4 regions of the Streptomyces sp. NPDC088124 genome follow, and region 1 is predicted to be linked to each of the others. Evidence: riboswitches for the same ligand, from Rfam matches in the RefSeq annotation. Region 1 holds a riboswitch; each other region holds the start of a gene.
The links. A riboswitch is a leader RNA that binds a small molecule or an ion and turns the genes downstream of it on or off. The one in region 1 is predicted to bind cyclic di-AMP.
Positions count from the first base shown of each region.

Region 1 (4,204 bases):
GCAGGCCGACCCGGATGAAGATCTCCTCGAAGACGCGGGACTGCGCGTTCGTCCGGTAGAAGACGGCGACGTCACCCGCCTTGGCCTCGCCCGCGTCCGTCAGCCGGTCGATCTCGTCGGCGACGAACTGCGCCTCGTCGTGCTCCGTGTCCGCGACGTAACCGGTGATCTGGGCGCCGGCGCCGGCCTTGGTCCACAGGTTCTTCGGGCGGCGGCTCTCGTTGCGCTCGATGACCGCGTTGGCGGCGCTGAGGATCGTCTGCGTGGAGCGGTAGTTCTGCTCCAGCAGGATCGTCGTCGCGTCCGGGTAGTCCTCCTCGAACTGGAGGATGTTGCGGATCGTGGCGCCGCGGAAGGCGTAGATCGACTGGTCGGCGTCGCCGACCACACAGAGCTCCGCGGGGTCCTCGCCCTCGCCGGAGGGGCCCACCAGTTCGCGTACGAGGGTGTACTGGGCGTGGTTCGTGTCCTGGTACTCGTCCACCAGGACGTGCCGGAAGCGGCGCCGGTAGTGCTCGGCGACGTCGGGGAACGCCTGGAGCAGGTGGACGGTGGTCATGATGATGTCGTCGAAGTCCAGGGCGTTGGCCTCGCGCAGCCGTGCCTGGTACATCCGGTACGCCTCGGCGAGCGTCTTCTCGAAGCCGTCGACGGCCTGTCCCGCGAAGGTCTCCTCGTCGATCAGCTCGTTCTTGAGGTTGGAGATCTTGGCGCTGAAGGACTTCGGCGGATAGCGCTTGGGGTCGAGGTCCAGATCGCGGCAGACCAGGGCCATGAGCCGCTTCGAGTCGGCGGCGTCGTAGATCGAGAACGACGAGGTGAACCCGAGCCGCTTCGACTCGCGCCGCAGGATCCGCACGCAGGCGCTGTGGAAGGTCAGCACCCACATCGCCTGGGCGCGCGGGCCGACGAGCTGCCCGACGCGCTCCTTCATCTCGCCCGCGGCCTTGTTGGTGAAGGTGATCGCCAGTATTTCGCCGGGGTGGACGCTGCGGGTGCCGAGGAGATGGGCGATCCGGTGGGTCAGCACCCGGGTCTTGCCGGATCCGGCTCCGGCGACGATGAGCAGCGGCGACCCCGTGTGCACGACGGCCGCGCTCTGTTCCTCGTTCAGCCCTTCGAGGAGCGAGGCCGGGTCGATGACCGTACGGGCCGCCCCGTTGCGGTGGTACGGATCCCGGGCCGGGGGCAGGTCGTACGCGCCCTGGAACAGGTCGTCGGGCACCTGCTCCGGGGCGTCTTCGTCCAGGTCCTCGGGGGGCGGGGGGTGCTCGTCGCCGGAGGGCTGGAGGTCGGCCAGGAAACTGTCGTCAAAGAGGCTGCTCATCGCTTAACGAGTCTAGGCCGCCACACCGACAGTCGGAGCCCGCCCGGCAAAGCCGGCCCCCGGAAGGCGGACGGTTCCGGCTCACACACGGAGCGTAACGCTATACCCCCTATTGCGGCTCCCTGCACTCCGCACGAGCAAATGGTCACAGAAATGTATCGGGCATATCGGCCATCCACCTTCACATCAGCGCCACATCTTGGCTAGCGTGCTCGATCAGGCAGCCCGTACCTCTGAAGGCGATCCGCGCCGAGCGGGCGGCCCACGCCGAATCCGGGCTTTCCACGGGAAGTTCGGAACCGGGGACCCACTCTGCAAGACCGGGGTGAATCGGGCCGTACGTTCGCCGTACGTACAACGCCCGTAGGGCAGCCTTCCGTTCCGCCCGAACCCGACAGCTAACCCGGTAGGCGGTCCACGGAAGGAGATGCCGAACTTGGCGTCGCATCGCAAGGCGCGCAGCCGTAGCGGGGTACGCACCAACGCCCCTGCCGTCGGGATCACGACGGCCGCCCTGGCCTCGGTCACGCTGCTGTCGACGCAGAGCGCGGACGCCGCGCCCACGGAATCGAAGTCCTCGCCGTCGGTCGAAGAGGTGGAGAAAAAGGTCAGCGACCTGTACCGCCAGGCCGGTGGTGACGCGCAGAGGTCCGCCAGGACGAAGGAGGCGACGGCCAAGCAGAAGCGCACGGTCGACCGGGTCATCGACGGCGTGGCCAAGAGCGCGGACAAGCTGAACGAGGCCCGCCGTACGCTCGGTTCCTACACGTCCGCGCAGTCCGGGGGCGGCGCGGGCACCCCCGCGGGCGCCCCGGCGACCCCGGCCGCTTCCGTCGCTCCGGCAGCCCCGGCAGCACCTGTCACCCCTGTCGCCCCTGTTGTACCGGCGATGCCTGCCACCGCCCCCGCCATGCCTGCCACGGCCCCCGCCGCCGTACTGTTCGCGGACAGCCCGCAGACGTACGTCGAGCAGACGGGGATGACGGAGCGGCTGACCGACCGTCAGCAGAGCCCCGTCGCCGACCACTGGAGCTCCCGGGCGGACACCCGCGCTCCGGAGTCGCCGGACGAGTCCCAGGAGTCCTTGCGGACCAGCAAGGAGCAGATCCAGAAGAAGCTCGCCGAGGCCCGCGCGCTGCTGGCGCGGCTCGGCGCGGAGGAGCAGGCGCGGCTGGCCGCCCTGGAGCGCAAGAAGGAAGAAGCGGCCCGCCGCACGGCGGAGGCGAAGGCCAAGGCGGAGGCCCGCGACAAGGCGCAGGCCGATGCCGAGGCGGAGCGCCGGCGCGAGGCGGAGCTGATCCGGCCCCGGTCGCAGCCCCAGGCTCCGTCGGCCGACCCCGGCACGAGCACGGGAGCGGGCACCGGAACGGGCACCGACGCGGCAACGATCGCAGGTGCGAACGCGGGAACGGTCGGCGGCCCCGGACTGGAGGCCGTGACCGGCGGTGACGCCGCCGGCATCTACGCGGCCAAGGCGGCGAAGGTGCTCGCCTTCGCACGCACCCAGATCGGCAAGCCGTACGTCTGGGGCGCCTCGGGACCGAGTTCGTACGACTCCTCGGGCCTGACCCAGGCGGCCTGGCGGGCGGCCGGCGTCGAGCTGCCGCGCAGCACGAGCGACCAGGTGGACACGGGCACCCGCGTCACCACCGATGATCTGCTCCCCGGCGACCTGGTCTTCTTCTACGACGACAGCAGCCACGCCGGCATCTACATCGGCGACGGCATGATGATCCACGCGCCCAAGCCGGGTGCGAACGTGCGCGAGGAATCGATCTACTACCTGCCGATCTACGGCAGCGTCCGCCCGGCCTGACCCGGTCGCGGTGCCCCGGGGACCCCGTCGTGGCGCCCGCGGACCCGACGGACCCGACCCGGCCGGGGCGGGTCCGTCGGGGGCCGGGGTCAGGTCCAGAGCGTGGCGATGAGGATGTTGGCCACGGTCAGCCCGCCCACCGCGCCGAACAGCGGCTTCTCGGCCGCCTCGTCGTCCCGCTTCACGTAGACGATGCCCATGATCACGACCAGGACGGCCAGCTTGACGCCGATCTTGATGTTGTTGAGCGGCTGGTCGTCGGCCTGGTTGAGGCCCACCAGCACCATCCCCGTGATCAGCATGGTGAGGGCGCCGTGCAGCATCGCCGGGGTGAAGCGCGCCGTACCGGCGCTCATCGCCTTCATCTGGGTCAGGAAACCGCCGAGCAGGGCGGCTATGCCGATGATGTGCAGGGCGACGAAGACATTGATCAGTACGTCCATGCCGGGAGCGTAGCCGGGCCCATATCACCCGCCTTCGGTGAGGTGCGGCTTACTTCCGCTATCGGTCGGGTCCGTCCGGAAGGGCGCGCTCCGTCGGGCCGTCATGATCGCGAAACGCTCCGGAACCTTCACCTCCCGCCAATACCCGCCATGTCGAGGCCGGACTGTGACCGTGCGCCCTAACGTCCTGCGTGCGGCCCTCATGGGGCCGTACCGGGCGGCCGTACCGCACGGAGTCAACGGAACCGAAGGAAACGGACCCCGCCCCCGTGGCAGCGCACCGAAACCACCGAAAGCCCAGGCAGCGCCTGTTCACCGGCCAGGCCGGCCGCACCGCGGCGACGCTCGCGCTCGCGGGAGCCGCGACCGCCACCGCCGCGGGCCCCGCGCAGAGCGAGCCCCGGCTCACCCCCGCGCAGATCCAGGCCGAGGTCGACACGCTGTACGCGCAGGCGGAGGCGGCCACCGAGCAGTACAACGGGGCGAAGGTGAAGGCCGACGAGGCCCGCGCCTCGCTCACCGAGCTGCGTGACGAGGCCGCGCGCAGGACCGACGGGCTCAACACCTCGCGCGCCGAGCTGGGCTCGATCGCCACCGCGCAGTACCGCAGCGGCGGCC
Region 1 covers NZ_JBFBJB010000003.1:187,029-191,232, reverse strand. The annotation lists gene AB0P17_RS03605 (ATP-dependent DNA helicase) at 1-1,327, opposite strand, end outside; cyclic di-AMP (ydaO/yuaA leader) riboswitch at 1,583-1,756, shown strand; gene AB0P17_RS03600 (NlpC/P60 family protein) at 1,755-3,143, shown strand; gene AB0P17_RS03595 (hypothetical protein) at 3,233-3,586, opposite strand; gene AB0P17_RS03590 (NlpC/P60 family protein) at 3,856-4,204, shown strand, end outside.

Region 2 (4,204 bases), on a different contig from region 1:
GAGCACACCCTCCGCCGGAGAGGCGGCCGACGGGCTGCCCGACCCGCTTTCCGATCATCTTCCCGACGTCGCGCCGCGCCTGCGTGAGCTGCGCCGTGGCCGCCGGCTCACCCTGGAGGCCGCCGCCCGGCGGGCCGGACTCTCCCCCGCCCATCTCTCGCGGCTGGAGACGGGGCACCGGCAGCCCTCGCTGCCCATGCTGCTCGGGCTGGCCCGGATCTACGGGACGACCGTCTCCGAGCTGCTCGGCGAGGTGCCGCCGGAGCGCGAGCCGATCGTCCGGGGCGGCCGGGCGGAACCCTTCGAGGCCGACGGCTGGACCTACCACCAGGCGGGCGGCCCCGGACGCGCCATGCAGCCGCTGCGGCTGGAGGTGCCGTACGGGGCACAGGGCGACCTGGTCCGGGTGCACCCCGGCGAGGAGTGGCTGTACGTGCTCGACGGGCGGCTCAGGCTGAGCCTGGGCGACACCGTGCATCTGCTCGCCCCCGGGGACAGCGCGCACTTCGACTCGCTCACCCCGCACCGCATCGCGGCGGCCGGACCCGAGGGGGCCGAGCTCCTCTTCGTCCACACCCTGCTCCAGAGCCCGGCCGCCGACCTGTGCGTCGGCGGCTCGGCTCCTCATGTCTGATCCTCATGTCCGACCCGCCGAGAGAGGTCCCATCCATGTCGGAGACAGAGCGTCCGGCGCCCGCCGAGGGCGGCCGGGAACAGGTGCCCCCGCGCCCGCGCGTCATGGACGAGGAGAAGAAGTTCCCGCGAGGGCTGGTGATCCGGCTCTTCGCCTATCTGGTGGCCGGCCATCTCTTCGCGGGCTTCCTCTACCTCCTCTTCCACGTCGGGGCCCAGGGGCGGTAGCGGCCCAGGCCTTCGGCGCCGTCCCTTGCGGTTGACGCCGTCCGTCGCTCGCCGTGGCGTCAGCCTTCGTCCAGGAGGCGGGCGCGCAGCCGTTCGCGGGTCTCGGGCGCGAGCCGGAGGCCTTCGGAGAGATAGCGGTCGGTGGAGCCCCAGGTCTTCCCGATGGCCTCGAAGGCGGCGTCGAGATAGGCGGCGCGGGCGTCGAAGAGCGGGCTGAGCAACTCCATCACCTCGCCGGACCTTCCGGCGGGCGACCGGTCGCTGCGGCGGAAGGCGTAGCGGCGGTGCGGGTCGTTCGACTTGAGGTAGTCGGCCGTGATCGCCTCCGGCTCGACACCGACCGCGAGCAGGGACACGGCGACGGAGAGCCCGGCGCGGTCCTTGCCCGCCGCGCAGTGCAGCAGCGCGGGGACGCTGTCCTCGGCCAGCGCGTGCAGCAGCCGGCTGTGCTCGGCGGTGCGCTCCGTGATGATCGCGCGGTACGAGGCGGTCATCCGGGCCGCCGCTCTGCCCTCCGAGAGGAGCGAGCGGAGCAGGTCGAGGTCGCCGTCCCGGACCATCCGCCAGAACTGGGCGCCTTCGGCCGGGTCGGAGAGCGGGATGTTCACATGGCGCACGCCCGCCAGTTCGACATCCGCGCCGTCGAGCTTCACATCGGCGGAATTGCGGAAGTCGAAAATCGTGTGCAGACCGAGGGTGGAGAGAAAGGCGGAGTCGTCGGCGGTGGCGTGGGCGAGGTGGCCGCTGCGGTAGAGCACGCCGTACCGCACCCGGCGTCCGTCCACGGCCGGCAGGCCGCCGACATCACGGAAGTTGCGTACTCCGGACAGTTCGGGCTCGGTGGACGGGACCTGCGGCGACTGCTGCGTCACGCCTGCTCCTCCGTGTCTGCCCTCGGCGCTGCTCGCCGGCGGCGTCGGTCCCCGACCCTACGACATCGGCCGGTGTGCTCATCAGTACGGCGGAGGGCCGGGGAGTCCACGGATCACAAGGGGACGGGTGGGGCGAAACCGTCCAAACGGTGCGCTGTCCGGATTGAGTGATTCCGGATAACCTGCCCCGATCGTGGGGGAGATGGGCTCCGGCTGGTGAGCAGGATCATATCCGTGACGTTCCGTGGTGACGGTGCGAAAGGGAAGGGCCACCTCGAAAGGGAATTGGAGGGCGGTCTCCACGCAGGGTGACGGGCGATCTTCGGCGCGCAGGGAAGGGTGCGTCACCGAGGGAAAAGGGTGGCTTGTTCCGGCCGTCCCACTCGCCTACGTTCACCCTCAATCCGAGCGGAACGCCGAATCCTGCCGCCGCCTCGGGGACACCATCCACCCATCACGCGTGGCAGGAGCGGGGGACCCAGGTAGTACGCCGTTCCGATGTTCCGACGTCAGGGACGGCTAGGGGTGAAGTCGCGCACCACGCGCGGCCGGGCAGCTCCAGCCCGAACCCGACAGCTCACCTCGTAGGCGCCGGAGAGGAATTCGCCATGCCCGCGAAGGGTAAGCACCGCCGCCCCAGGACCAATCCGTTCTCCCGCGGCTTCATCGCCGCCGGCACGGGCGGCGCCGCCATCGCGCTGCCGCTCATCGGCGCCACCGGCGCGCACGCTGCACAGCAGGCCGCGCCCGCCACGGCCCCGCAGGCCGCGCTCGCCGCCGCACCGCAGTCCGCGCCGGCCGCCGCACCGCAGGGAGCGGCCGCGACGCAGGTGAGCCGAACCGCCGGAACCACGGTGCGTACGTACGCCGTGGTCGCGGGCGACTACCTCTCCAAGATCGCCGAGGAGCAGCACGTCCGGGGCGGCTGGCAGCGGCTGTACGAGGACAACCGCCGCGCCGTCGGCGACGATCCCGGGCTGATCCACCCCGGCCTCAAGCTCACCATCAACGGCAAGGCCTCGGCCGCCCGCTCGGAGGCGCCCACCAGGGCCTCGAAGTCGTCCAGGGTGGCCAAGCCCTCCGAGTCCACCGCGTCGGCGGAGTCGGCCAAGTCCTCGAAGGACTCCTCGTCCGCCGAGCCCTCCACGGCCCGGAGCGAGGCGCCCGCCGCCGACTCCGCGGCGCAGAGCAGCGCGTCCGGCTTCACCCTGCCGGTCGACGGCATCGGGGTCGGCACCGCGTACCGCGCCGCCGGCGGAAGCTGGTCCAGCGGCTACCACACCGGTGTGGACTTCGTGGCCCCCTCGGGCACCACCGTGAAGGCCGTTGGCGCGGGCACCGTCGTCTCCGCGGGCAACGGCGGCGCGTACGGCAACCAGGTCGTCATCCAGCACGAGAACGGCATGTACTCCCAGTACGCCCACCTCTCCTCCCTCTCCGTCTCGGCCGGCCAGAGTGTCTCCACCGGCCAGCAGATCGGCCTCTCCGGCGCCACCGGCAACGTGACGGGACCGCACCTGCACTTCGAGATCCGGACGGGCCCGGACTACGGCTCGGACGTCGACCCGCTGGCGTTCCTCCGGCAGAACGGCGTCTCCATCTGATCCGTCCGGCCGCCCCGGACGCGTTTCCTCCACCCCGAGGCCCGGCACCCATACGGTGCCGGGCCTCGGGGCTTTGCGCTATTCCCGCTTGAGGGAAAATTGACCGATGGTGTTTCTCACCCTGAGTCAACACCCGCCTACGGTCGCGTAGGTCACATCGCCGGGAGGAAAATGTCCCGCTGTGGCAGACGATTCGAGAACAAGAAGAGACAAGACATTCGGGTCGTACGCGGCGATCGGTGACAGCTTCACCGAGGGTGTGGGAGATCCAGGCCCCGACGGGCTGTTCGTCGGCTGGGCGGACCGGCTCGCGGTCCTGCTCGCCGATCAGCTTCCGGTCTCCGGTGCGACGGCCGACCCCGTCCACGGCGACTTCCGCTACGCCAACCTCGCGGTACGCGGCCGGCTCCTCGACCAGGTCGTCGAGGAACAGATACCCCGCGCCAGGGAACTCGCCCCGGACCTGGTGACGTTCTGCGCGGGCGGCAATGACATCATCCGCCCCGGCACCGACCCCGACGACGTGGCGGAACGCTTCGAGCGGGCCGTCGCCGACCTCACCGGCTCCGTCGGCACGGTCATGCTGGCCACCGGCTTCGACACCCGGGGCGTGCCCGTGCTTCGCCATCTGCGCGGCAAGATCGCCACGTTCAACGAGCACACCCGGGCCATCGCCGACCGCTACGGCTGCCCCGTGCTCGACCTCTGGTCCCTGAGGACCGTCCAGGACCGGCGGGCCTGGGACGGCGACCGGCTCCACCTGTCGGCCGAGGGGCACACCCGGGTCGCGCTGCGCGCCGGGCAGGTGCTGGGCGTCGAGGTGCCCGCCGACCCGGACCAGCCGTGGCCGCCGCTGCCGCCGCGCGG
Region 2 covers NZ_JBFBJB010000019.1:148,644-152,847, forward strand. The annotation lists gene AB0P17_RS18020 (XRE family transcriptional regulator) at 1-634, shown strand, start outside; gene AB0P17_RS18025 (DUF6126 family protein) at 670-861, shown strand; gene AB0P17_RS18030 (tyrosine-protein phosphatase) at 921-1,733, opposite strand; cyclic di-AMP (ydaO/yuaA leader) riboswitch at 2,172-2,337, shown strand; gene AB0P17_RS18035 (LysM peptidoglycan-binding domain-containing M23 family metallopeptidase) at 2,342-3,337, shown strand; gene AB0P17_RS18040 (SGNH/GDSL hydrolase family protein) at 3,519-4,204, shown strand, end outside.
Region 2: it holds a riboswitch for cyclic di-AMP, as region 1 does, so the genes downstream of both, AB0P17_RS18035 (LysM peptidoglycan-binding domain-containing M23 family metallopeptidase) here and AB0P17_RS03600 (NlpC/P60 family protein) in region 1, are expected to answer to the same signal.

Region 3 (4,204 bases), on a different contig from region 1:
CGCCGCTCGACGCGTAGGCCCGTTCCGGCACAGCCCGCCCCGTCCTGGCTCCGTCCGGCTCCATCCGGCTCCGTCCGGCTAGGTCCGGCTAGGTCCGGCCCCGTCCGCCGCCGCACCCGGGGGGCGGACGGGGCCCCGGGGCCCCGGGGCGGGCGCGCCGGTCGTCGCGTCCGGAAACGTTTTGCCTGGACGGGGGGCGTCCGGGGAGACTGCGAGGACCGCACCACCGCGTCCCCCTCACCGGCCCCGAAAGCAGTCTGAGCTCTCCCCATGCACGACCGACTCACCCCCCGCCCCGCCGCCACACCGGCCGCCGAATCCGCCGAACCGCTGGCCGGCGGGCTCAAGCAGCGCCATCTCACCATGCTCGGGCTCGGCGGCGTCATCGGCGCCGGGCTCTTCGTCGGCTCCGGCGCCGGGATCGCGCTGGCCGGACCCGGGATCGTCGTCTCGTACCTGATCGCGGGCGCGCTCGCGATGTGCGTGATGCGGATGCTGGGCGAGATGTCGACGGCGCTGCCCGCGTCGGGGTCGTTCTCCGTGCACGCCGAGCGCGCGCTCGGCCGGTGGGCGGGTTTCAGCGTCGGCTGGCTGTACTGGTTCCTGCTCGTCGTCGTGCTCGCCGTGGAGGCGACGGGGGCGGCGCGGATCGCCAACGGCTGGCTGCCCTCCGTACCGCAGTGGGCGTGGGTCCTGGTCTTCATGGTCGTCTTCACGGGCGCGAACCTCGCCGCCGTGAAGAACTTCGGCGAGTTCGAGTTCTGCTTCGCCGCCCTGAAGGTCTTCGCGATCGTCGCGTTCCTGGTCCTGGGGCTCCTCGCGGTCTTCGGTGTCCTGCCCGACACCCGCCCGGCCGGTCTCGCCAACCTCACCGGGCAGGGCGGCTTCCTCCCCAACGGCTGGCAGGGCGTGACCTCCGGGGTGCTCGCCGTGATCTTCGCCTTCGGCGGTCTGGAGGTCGTCACGATCGCGGCGGCCGAGTCCGACGACCCGGTGCGCTCGGTGGCCCGCGCGGTGCGCAGCGCGGTCTACCGGATCCTGTTCTTCTACGTCGGCTCGATGGCGGTCATCGTGGCCGTGCTGCCCTGGACGGCGCAGAAGGCGGGGCTCAGCCCGTACGTCACGGTCCTCGACGCGATCGGTATCCCGTCGGCCGGGCAGATCATGAACATCGTGGTGTTCGTGGCGCTGCTCTCGGCGCTCAACGCCAACCTGTACGGCTCCTCCCGGATGGTCTTCTCGCTGGCCGAGCGGGGCGAGGCGCCGAAGGCCCTGCTGAAGGTGAGCGGGTCGGGCGTGCCCCGGCGGGCGGTGCTGGCGTCGGTGGCGTTCGGGTTCGTCTCCGTCCTGCTCAATCTGAAGTGGCCCGACTCGGTCTTCCTGTACATGCTCAACGCGGTCGGCGCGGTGCTGCTCTTCGTCTGGGCGATGATCGCCGTCTCGCAGCTGCGGCTGCGCCCGCGCGTCGAGCGGGAGGCGCCGGAGCGCCTGGTCCTGCGGATGTGGCTGTTCCCCGGCCTGACGTGGGTGACGCTCGCCGCGATGGCGACGGTGTTCGTGCTGATGCTCCTCGACGACGCGGCCCGCCCGCAGCTCCTCTGGTCCCTGGGCGCCACGGCGCTCGTGCTGGCGGTGGCGGGCGTACGGGAGCTACGAGCGCGGCGGGTGTGACCCGTGCGATACGTGTGACACGTACGCGAACGGGCCCCGGCCCCGCCGTCGCAGGACGGCGGGGCCGGGGCCCGGTGCGTTCGTCACCCGCCGGGCGACGCGGGTCCGGTCAGTAGGGACCGTTCACGTTGTCGATCGAGCCGTACCGGTCGGCGGCGTAGTTGCACGCGGCCGTGATGTTGGCGACCGGGTCGTAGGCGTCCATCGCCGTACCGGGCACGTGGTACGCCTGGAACGTCGGGGCGATGACCTGGAGCAGGCCCTTGGACGGGACGCCGTTCTGGGCGTTGATGTCCCAGTTGTTGATGGCGTTCGGGTCGCCCGAGGACTCACGCATGATGTTGCGGTGGATGCCCTCGTAGCTGCCGGGGATCCCGTGCTGGGCCATGATGTCCAGCGCCTCGCGGATCCAGCCGTCCAGGTTGTCGGTGTACGTCTTGGCGACGGCCTGCTCGACCGAGCCGCTCCCGGCGGACTCCGTGCTCGTCTTCGTGCTCGTCTCCGTGGCGGTGGTCGCCGGGGCGGCCGCCTTCTTCCCGTTGAGGGTCAGCTTGAGGCCGGGGTGCACGAGGGACGGGTTGGCGCCGACGGCGCTCCGGTTGTCCTCGTAGAGCTTCTGCCAGCCGCCGCTGATGGAGTAGGCCTGCGCGATCTTCGACAGGGAGTCGCCCTCGACCACGACATAGGTCGTGGCGGTGGTCTTCGGTGTGGCGGCGGGAGCCTCCGCGGCCTTGGCCGCACGGACGTGTTCCACCGTCGCGGGCGCCGCGTGGGCGGTGGCCGCGGTGACCAGCGGAATCGCGAGAGCCGCGCCCCCGGTGCCGACCGCGACGAGGCGACGGGCGAGCGAGCCGGTTCTGGGGCGGCGGTGCTTGGCGTTTCTGGGCACGACGAATTCCTCTCCGTCGCCTGCGAGGTGAGCTGTCGGGTTCGGGCTGGAGATGCCCGGCCGTACGGCGGTGCGTACGGCTTCACCCCGAGCCGTTCCGGAAATCCGGACCGGCGACTTACCTGGGTCCCCCGCTCCTGCCTTGTGACGGATAGGTGTGTGGGTCTCCGGACAGCGGCAGGATTGGGCGTTCCATCCGGATGGACGAGAACGTAAGCGAGATATCAGGACGGCACAAGTTCCGAATTTTCGGGTCAATCGCCCTTTCGGGAGCCTCCCGGGAACTCAACTTTCCTCTCCTGGGAGAGAAAGCGTCCGCCTCGCCACGCCCACCTGCCGAGACGGGGGTGACACAGGTCACGAACGTAACGGAATAATCGGACAGGCAAAAGGCGTCAGAGGCTACAAGTGCCCCTAACGCCACTCAACTTCACTTAACGGGAAATACAGACAAAACACCCTTATCGGTCACCGGTGGCGGGAGGATCCATCGCCCTCCCACCCCACTCCCCGACAACTGGGAACGCCCGACGGGAATTGAACCGGAGCGCCTCCGAATTCACCGGGCGATTCATTCTTCTGACGGCCTGTCGCGCCTTGGTACGCCTTCGCACCGCAGCCGCGTTCCCCCGCGGCAAAATGCGGGACATGATCGCGGCAATGCCTCATCTCACCAAGCAGGGACGCTTGCTGTCGAACTCCCAGTCCCGTACCAGAAATCGCATCGCGGCGGCGTCGTCCCGGCCGGAGAGGTTCTTCTCCGCATACAGCTCGTGGGCGGCGAGAAGGCGGTCCATGTCGAGTTCGACGCCGAGCCCCGGGGTGTCGTCGACGGCGACCTCGCCGGCGACGATGCGCGGGGGCTCCACGGTCAGCCGCTCCAGGCCCTCCTGCCAGATCCAGTGGGTGTCCAGGGCGTTGTACTCCCCCGGGGCGGCGGCCCCGCAGTGGGCCATCATCGCCAGCGAGATGTCGAAGTGGTTGTTGGAGTGGCAGCCCCACGTCAGTCCCGTCGCATGGCAGAGCTGGGCCACCCGCACCGACCCCTGCATGGTCCAGAAGTGCGGGTCGGCGAGCGGGATGGAGACCGACTGCAGCGCCATCGCGTGGGTGAGCTGGCGCCAGTCCGTGGCGACCATGTTGGTCGCGGTGGGCAGGCCGGTGGCCCGGCGGAACTCCGCCAGGATCTCCCGGCCCGAGAACCCGTCCTCGGCTCCGCACGGGTCCTCGGCGTACGCGAGCGTACCCACCAGCGGCCGGCACAGCTCGACCGCTTCCCGCAGCGACCAGGCCCCGTTGGGGTCGAGGGTGATCCGCGCCCCGGGGAAGCGTTCCTTCAGCGCGCGTACGGCCTTGACCTCCTCCGCCCCCGGCAGGACACCGCCCTTGAGCTTGAAGTCCCGGAAGCCGTACCGCTCGTACGTCGCCTCCGCCTGCCGGACGATCGACTCCGGGGTCAGCGCCTCCTCGCGGCGGACGCGGTACCACTCGACGTCCGCGCCGGGTTCCCGGACGTACTCCAGATCGGTCCTGCCGGGGTCGCCGACGTAGAAGAGGTAGCCGAGGACCCGTACCGCGTCACGCTGTTTGCCGTCCCCGAGCAGCGCGGCCACCGGCACCTCCAGGTGCTGGCCCAGCAGGTCG
Region 3 covers NZ_JBFBJB010000010.1:64,881-69,084, forward strand. The annotation lists gene AB0P17_RS10645 (hypothetical protein) at 1-17, shown strand, start outside; gene AB0P17_RS10650 (amino acid permease) at 271-1,671, shown strand; gene AB0P17_RS10655 (LysM peptidoglycan-binding domain-containing protein) at 1,781-2,560, opposite strand; cyclic di-AMP (ydaO/yuaA leader) riboswitch at 2,565-2,728, opposite strand; gene AB0P17_RS10660 (enolase C-terminal domain-like protein) at 3,226-4,204, opposite strand, start outside.
Region 3: it holds a riboswitch for cyclic di-AMP, as region 1 does, so the genes downstream of both, AB0P17_RS10655 (LysM peptidoglycan-binding domain-containing protein) here and AB0P17_RS03600 (NlpC/P60 family protein) in region 1, are expected to answer to the same signal.

Region 4 (4,204 bases), on a different contig from region 1:
GACGATCTCCTCGACCGGGACGTCCGGGTCGTCGAAGTGCGTGTAGTACAGGTCGATGTAGTCGGTACGGAGCCGCCGCAGCGACTCCTCGGCCCCGGCCTTGATGGTGGCCGCCTTCAGCCCCTTGAACTCCGGGTGCGCGCCCACCTTCGTCGCGAGGAGCACGTCGGAGCGGTTGCCGCGCGCGGCGAACCACTCGCCGAGGACGGACTCGGACTCACCACCGGAATGGCCGTCCACCCAGGCCGAGTAGACGTCCGCGGTGTCCACGAAGTTGCCGCCCGCGGCGGTGTACGCGTCGAGGACGGCGAAGGACTCCGTACGGTCCGCGGTCCAGCCGAAGACGTTGCCGCCGAGGGCGAGCGGGAAGACCTTGAGGTCGGAGGAGCCGAGTGTGCGCAAAGTCGTCATGCGTCACTTCAACCCCGCCGCAGAGCGCCTTATTCCGTTTCGGGGCGCTCCGGGCGGTCCTGCTGCTCCTGCCGCCCTCAGGACCGGGAGGTCTCAGGACCAGAGGTTCCAGGACCGGGGCTTCGGCCTCAGGGATTGATTCCCTTGCCGTTCAGCCACGCCATCGGGTCGATGCCCGTGCCGCCCGCCGTGTGGACCTCCAGGTGGAGGTGGGGCCCGGTCACGTTGCCGGTCGCGCCGACGCGGCCGATGACCTCGCCGGTGGAGACCTTCTGCCCGGCGCTGACGGAGAGCGAGGACTGGTGCGCGTACCAGACCTCCGTGCCGTCCTCCAGCTCCAGGACCGTGCGGTAGCCGTACGAACCCGACCAGCCGGCCGACTTGACGGTGCCGCTGTGCACGGCCTTGACGGGGGTGCCCGTCGGCGCCGCGAAGTCCAGGCCGGTGTGGTAGCCGGAGGACCAGAGGGAACCGGACTGGCCGAAGGAGGAGGTGAGGGTGTACGAGGAGGTGGGGAGGGAGTAGCTGGCCGCCAGCTTGGCGAGACGCTCCTGCTCGGCCTTGGCCTTGGCCTCCGCCTCGGCCTTCTTCTTGGCCGCCTCGATCTTCTTCTCCGCGTCGTTCTGCCGCGCCTTGGCCTGGCTCGCGGCCTTCTCGGCGGCCGCGTCCTCCTCCGCCGCCTTCTGCGTCGCGTCGGCCTTCGCCTGCTGCCCCTCGGCCTGCTGGAGGATGCGGGCGCGCAGCGCCTCGCCGGCGTCGGTGGCGCCCTGCTCGGCGTCCGCGGCGGTCAGACCGGCGGTGCTCAGGGGCGCACGGGCCAGCACGTCCGACGCGGACTCCGCGTCGTCCGACCCCAGGGAGCCCATCCCCGGCAGGGACTTGGCGTCGGGAAGGTTGTCCGCGATGGCGTCGGGCAGGGATATGGAGACCGCGGGCTTGTCCTGCGCGGTGGCGATGCCGCCCGCGCCGACGGCGGCGATGACGCCGACCCCCAGGACCGTGGAGCTACGGGCGAGCCCGCTGCGCTGCTTGGCGACGCGGTGCCTGCCGCGTACGGGGCGGATGGACTCCTCGGTGGGATTCCACTCCCCCCAGGTCCCGGGCGCCTCGTTCTCACTGCCGCTGCCGAAGGAGTGGGTTTCGAAGGTGACCGTGGGGGCAGGCTTGTTGGACGCCACTGAGGCGTGCTCCTTTCCTTCCTTCTCGCCTACCGGGTTAGCTGACGGGTTCGGAGCAGGAAGGTCTCCTACGGGTGTCCCCTGCCGCGCGAGGCGGCAGGTAACTCCCGATTCACCCCAATTGGTGGTTCCCCGGTTCCCTCGCGGGATTCGGCGCGTGCGCACGGTGCCATCTCTGGCGACGGCTGGGACAACCGCGCTGCGTTATCGAACGTTAATAGAGACCAGGGCCTTATTCCAAGCTGTTCCCGATGATCGTTAACGACTTCGCAACGGACGTACCGGGACACAAGAACGCGCATCCGGGCGAGTTGATCGGCGCTCGAAGCACATTGACCCGCCTCGCATACTTGACGGTATGTCAAACGTTATGCGGAGGGATACTCATCGGTCACCATGAGTGACGCCGCGCGCTCAGGGCACGATCGGCATCGTCCTGCGCCGCTCCGGCTCCCCCTCCGAGGGCCGGCTGACCGCCAGCAGCGCCATGTCGTCCTGGCTGCCGCCGCCCGTGTGCCGCCGCACGTCGTCGATCAGCGCCTGGAGCATTTCGTCGGGCCCCTGGAAGATCCGCCCGTCCAGCCGCTCGCGCGGGACGTAGAAGATCCCGTGCGCGTCGCGCGCCTCGGTGAGCCCGTCCGTGTAGAAGAGCAGCGTCGCGCCGTCGGGGTACGGGGACTGCTCGGCCCGGTCGGGCCACGCGCCCAGCTCGCTCATGCCGAGCGGCAGCGCGGGGTCGTGCGCCGCCAGCATCCGTACGGCGCCGTCGTGACAGATCAGCGGCTCGGGATGGCCTCGGTTGACGAGCCGCACGACGCCCTCGCCGTGCGGAATCTCCGCCAGTACGGCCGTGGTGAACCCTTCGAAGACATCGAGCCCGTCCCGCCGCGTCCCCTCCCTCAGAAGTGAGCGCTCCAGCCGCTGCGCGACGCCCTCCAGCGAGCTCTCCTGCTCCGCCGCCTCCCGGAACGACCCGATGATGACGGCGACCGCCTCGACCGCCTCCAGCCCCTTCCCCCGTACGTCGCCGACGACCAGCCGCACCCCGTACGGCGTGTCCTGCACGGCGAACAGGTCACCGCCGATGAACGCGCCCTCCTGCGCCGCCTCGTACCGCGCCGCCACCCGCAGCCCGCCGATCCGCTCCGCGGGTCTGGGCAGCACGGCGCGCTGGGCGGTCTCGGCGATGACGCGGGCGGAGGCGAGCCGCTCGCCGCTGCGTCTGACGACGCCGTTGATGTAGAGCGCGAGGGCGGAGACGACGAGCACCGTCAGCAGTTCACTGATCGACACCACCGTGGTGAGCGTGTTGGTATGCGCACGGAGCGCGATCTCGGCGGCGAGCGACGCCACGGCCACCAGCAGGGTGCCGAACAGCGGATAGAACGGGGCCGCGGTCAGCGGGGCGGCGGCGAAGAGCGGCGCCGAGGTGACCCTTGTCGGCGTCGCCAGGTCGAGGATGACCCCGCCGATGATCACCAGGGCGGGCAGGAACCGGACGAGCCGCCGCCCGGCCAGTCGCCGCGCGTACGGGCCGGCCGGACCGTACGGCGCCCGGTCCGCCGCCCGGCCCAGGTCGCTGGCGGGATCCCGGCGATGGTCCCGCCCGTACGTGCCGGTCGCCCAGAACCCCGCGGCGTCGGCGCCCAGAATCCCGGCGCCGTCGGCGTCCCGTCTGCTTCTGCCGCCGAGGCGTTCTCCGATTCTCCTGAGCTTCCCCACCAGTCGTCTCCTGCCCGTTCCGCCGACGGCTGCGGACGGCACCGCGCTCCACCCAGGCTGGCCGCCGCCGCGGCGGGCGGCGACCCGCGGTCGGCCGACTGGGCTACGGAGACCGATGCGAGGGCACGGAGGCCGATGTGGAGACGCTCAGTCGGTCAGGTGGCGCTCGGCGTACACCTTCATGGCGTCCCGCACGAGCACAGCCGTACCTTCACCGTACTTGTCATACGCCGCGGTGAAACGTGGATCATCGACGTACAGGGCCGTGACTCCGATGACATAAGACCTGGTGGGCTCCATGGTCACCGCCAGCCAGTCGCAGTGACGCCGGGCGATCGCCTGCGCCTCCTCACCGGACGCGTCGTGCCCTGCCGCGGCCGCACGCCCCCAGTCGCGGGCGATCGACTCGTGCCGCTCCTGGAACGCCCGGCGCTCCTCCTCACCGAGCGAGCGCCACCAGCGGTCGCCCTTCTCGTAGGCGGGGCGGCCCCACCTCTCGGTGACCTCCTGCTCGTACCGCGTGTGCGCGAAGCCGTCGAGCACTTCCTCTGCCATGAGTTCCTCTCCGCTCTCGGTCTTGTGGAGAGTGGTCCGCACCGACGCGATCAGCCGACCGATGCGCTCGCGCTCCTGCTCCAGCAGCCCCAGATGGCCGCGCAGGGCGGCGGCCGTGTCCTGCTGGCCGTCGAGGATCCGGGCGATGTCCGGCAGCCCGAGACCCAGCCCCCGCAGCAGCAGGATCCGCTGCAGCCGGACCAGGGCCTCCTGGTCGTAGTACCGGTATCCGTTGACGCCGGTCCTGCTGGGCTCCAGCAGCCCCAGCTCGCCGTAGTGCCGGAGCGTACGGCTCGTCGTACCGGCCTTCTTCGCGATGTCCTGGATCGACCACTCCA
Region 4 covers NZ_JBFBJB010000014.1:23,748-27,951, forward strand. The annotation lists gene AB0P17_RS13570 (aldo/keto reductase) at 1-411, opposite strand, end outside; gene AB0P17_RS13575 (M23 family metallopeptidase) at 540-1,589, opposite strand; cyclic di-AMP (ydaO/yuaA leader) riboswitch at 1,601-1,755, opposite strand; gene AB0P17_RS13580 (PP2C family protein-serine/threonine phosphatase) at 2,004-3,107, opposite strand; gene AB0P17_RS13585 (MerR family transcriptional regulator) at 3,459-4,204, opposite strand, start outside.
Region 4: it holds a riboswitch for cyclic di-AMP, as region 1 does, so the genes downstream of both, AB0P17_RS13575 (M23 family metallopeptidase) here and AB0P17_RS03600 (NlpC/P60 family protein) in region 1, are expected to answer to the same signal.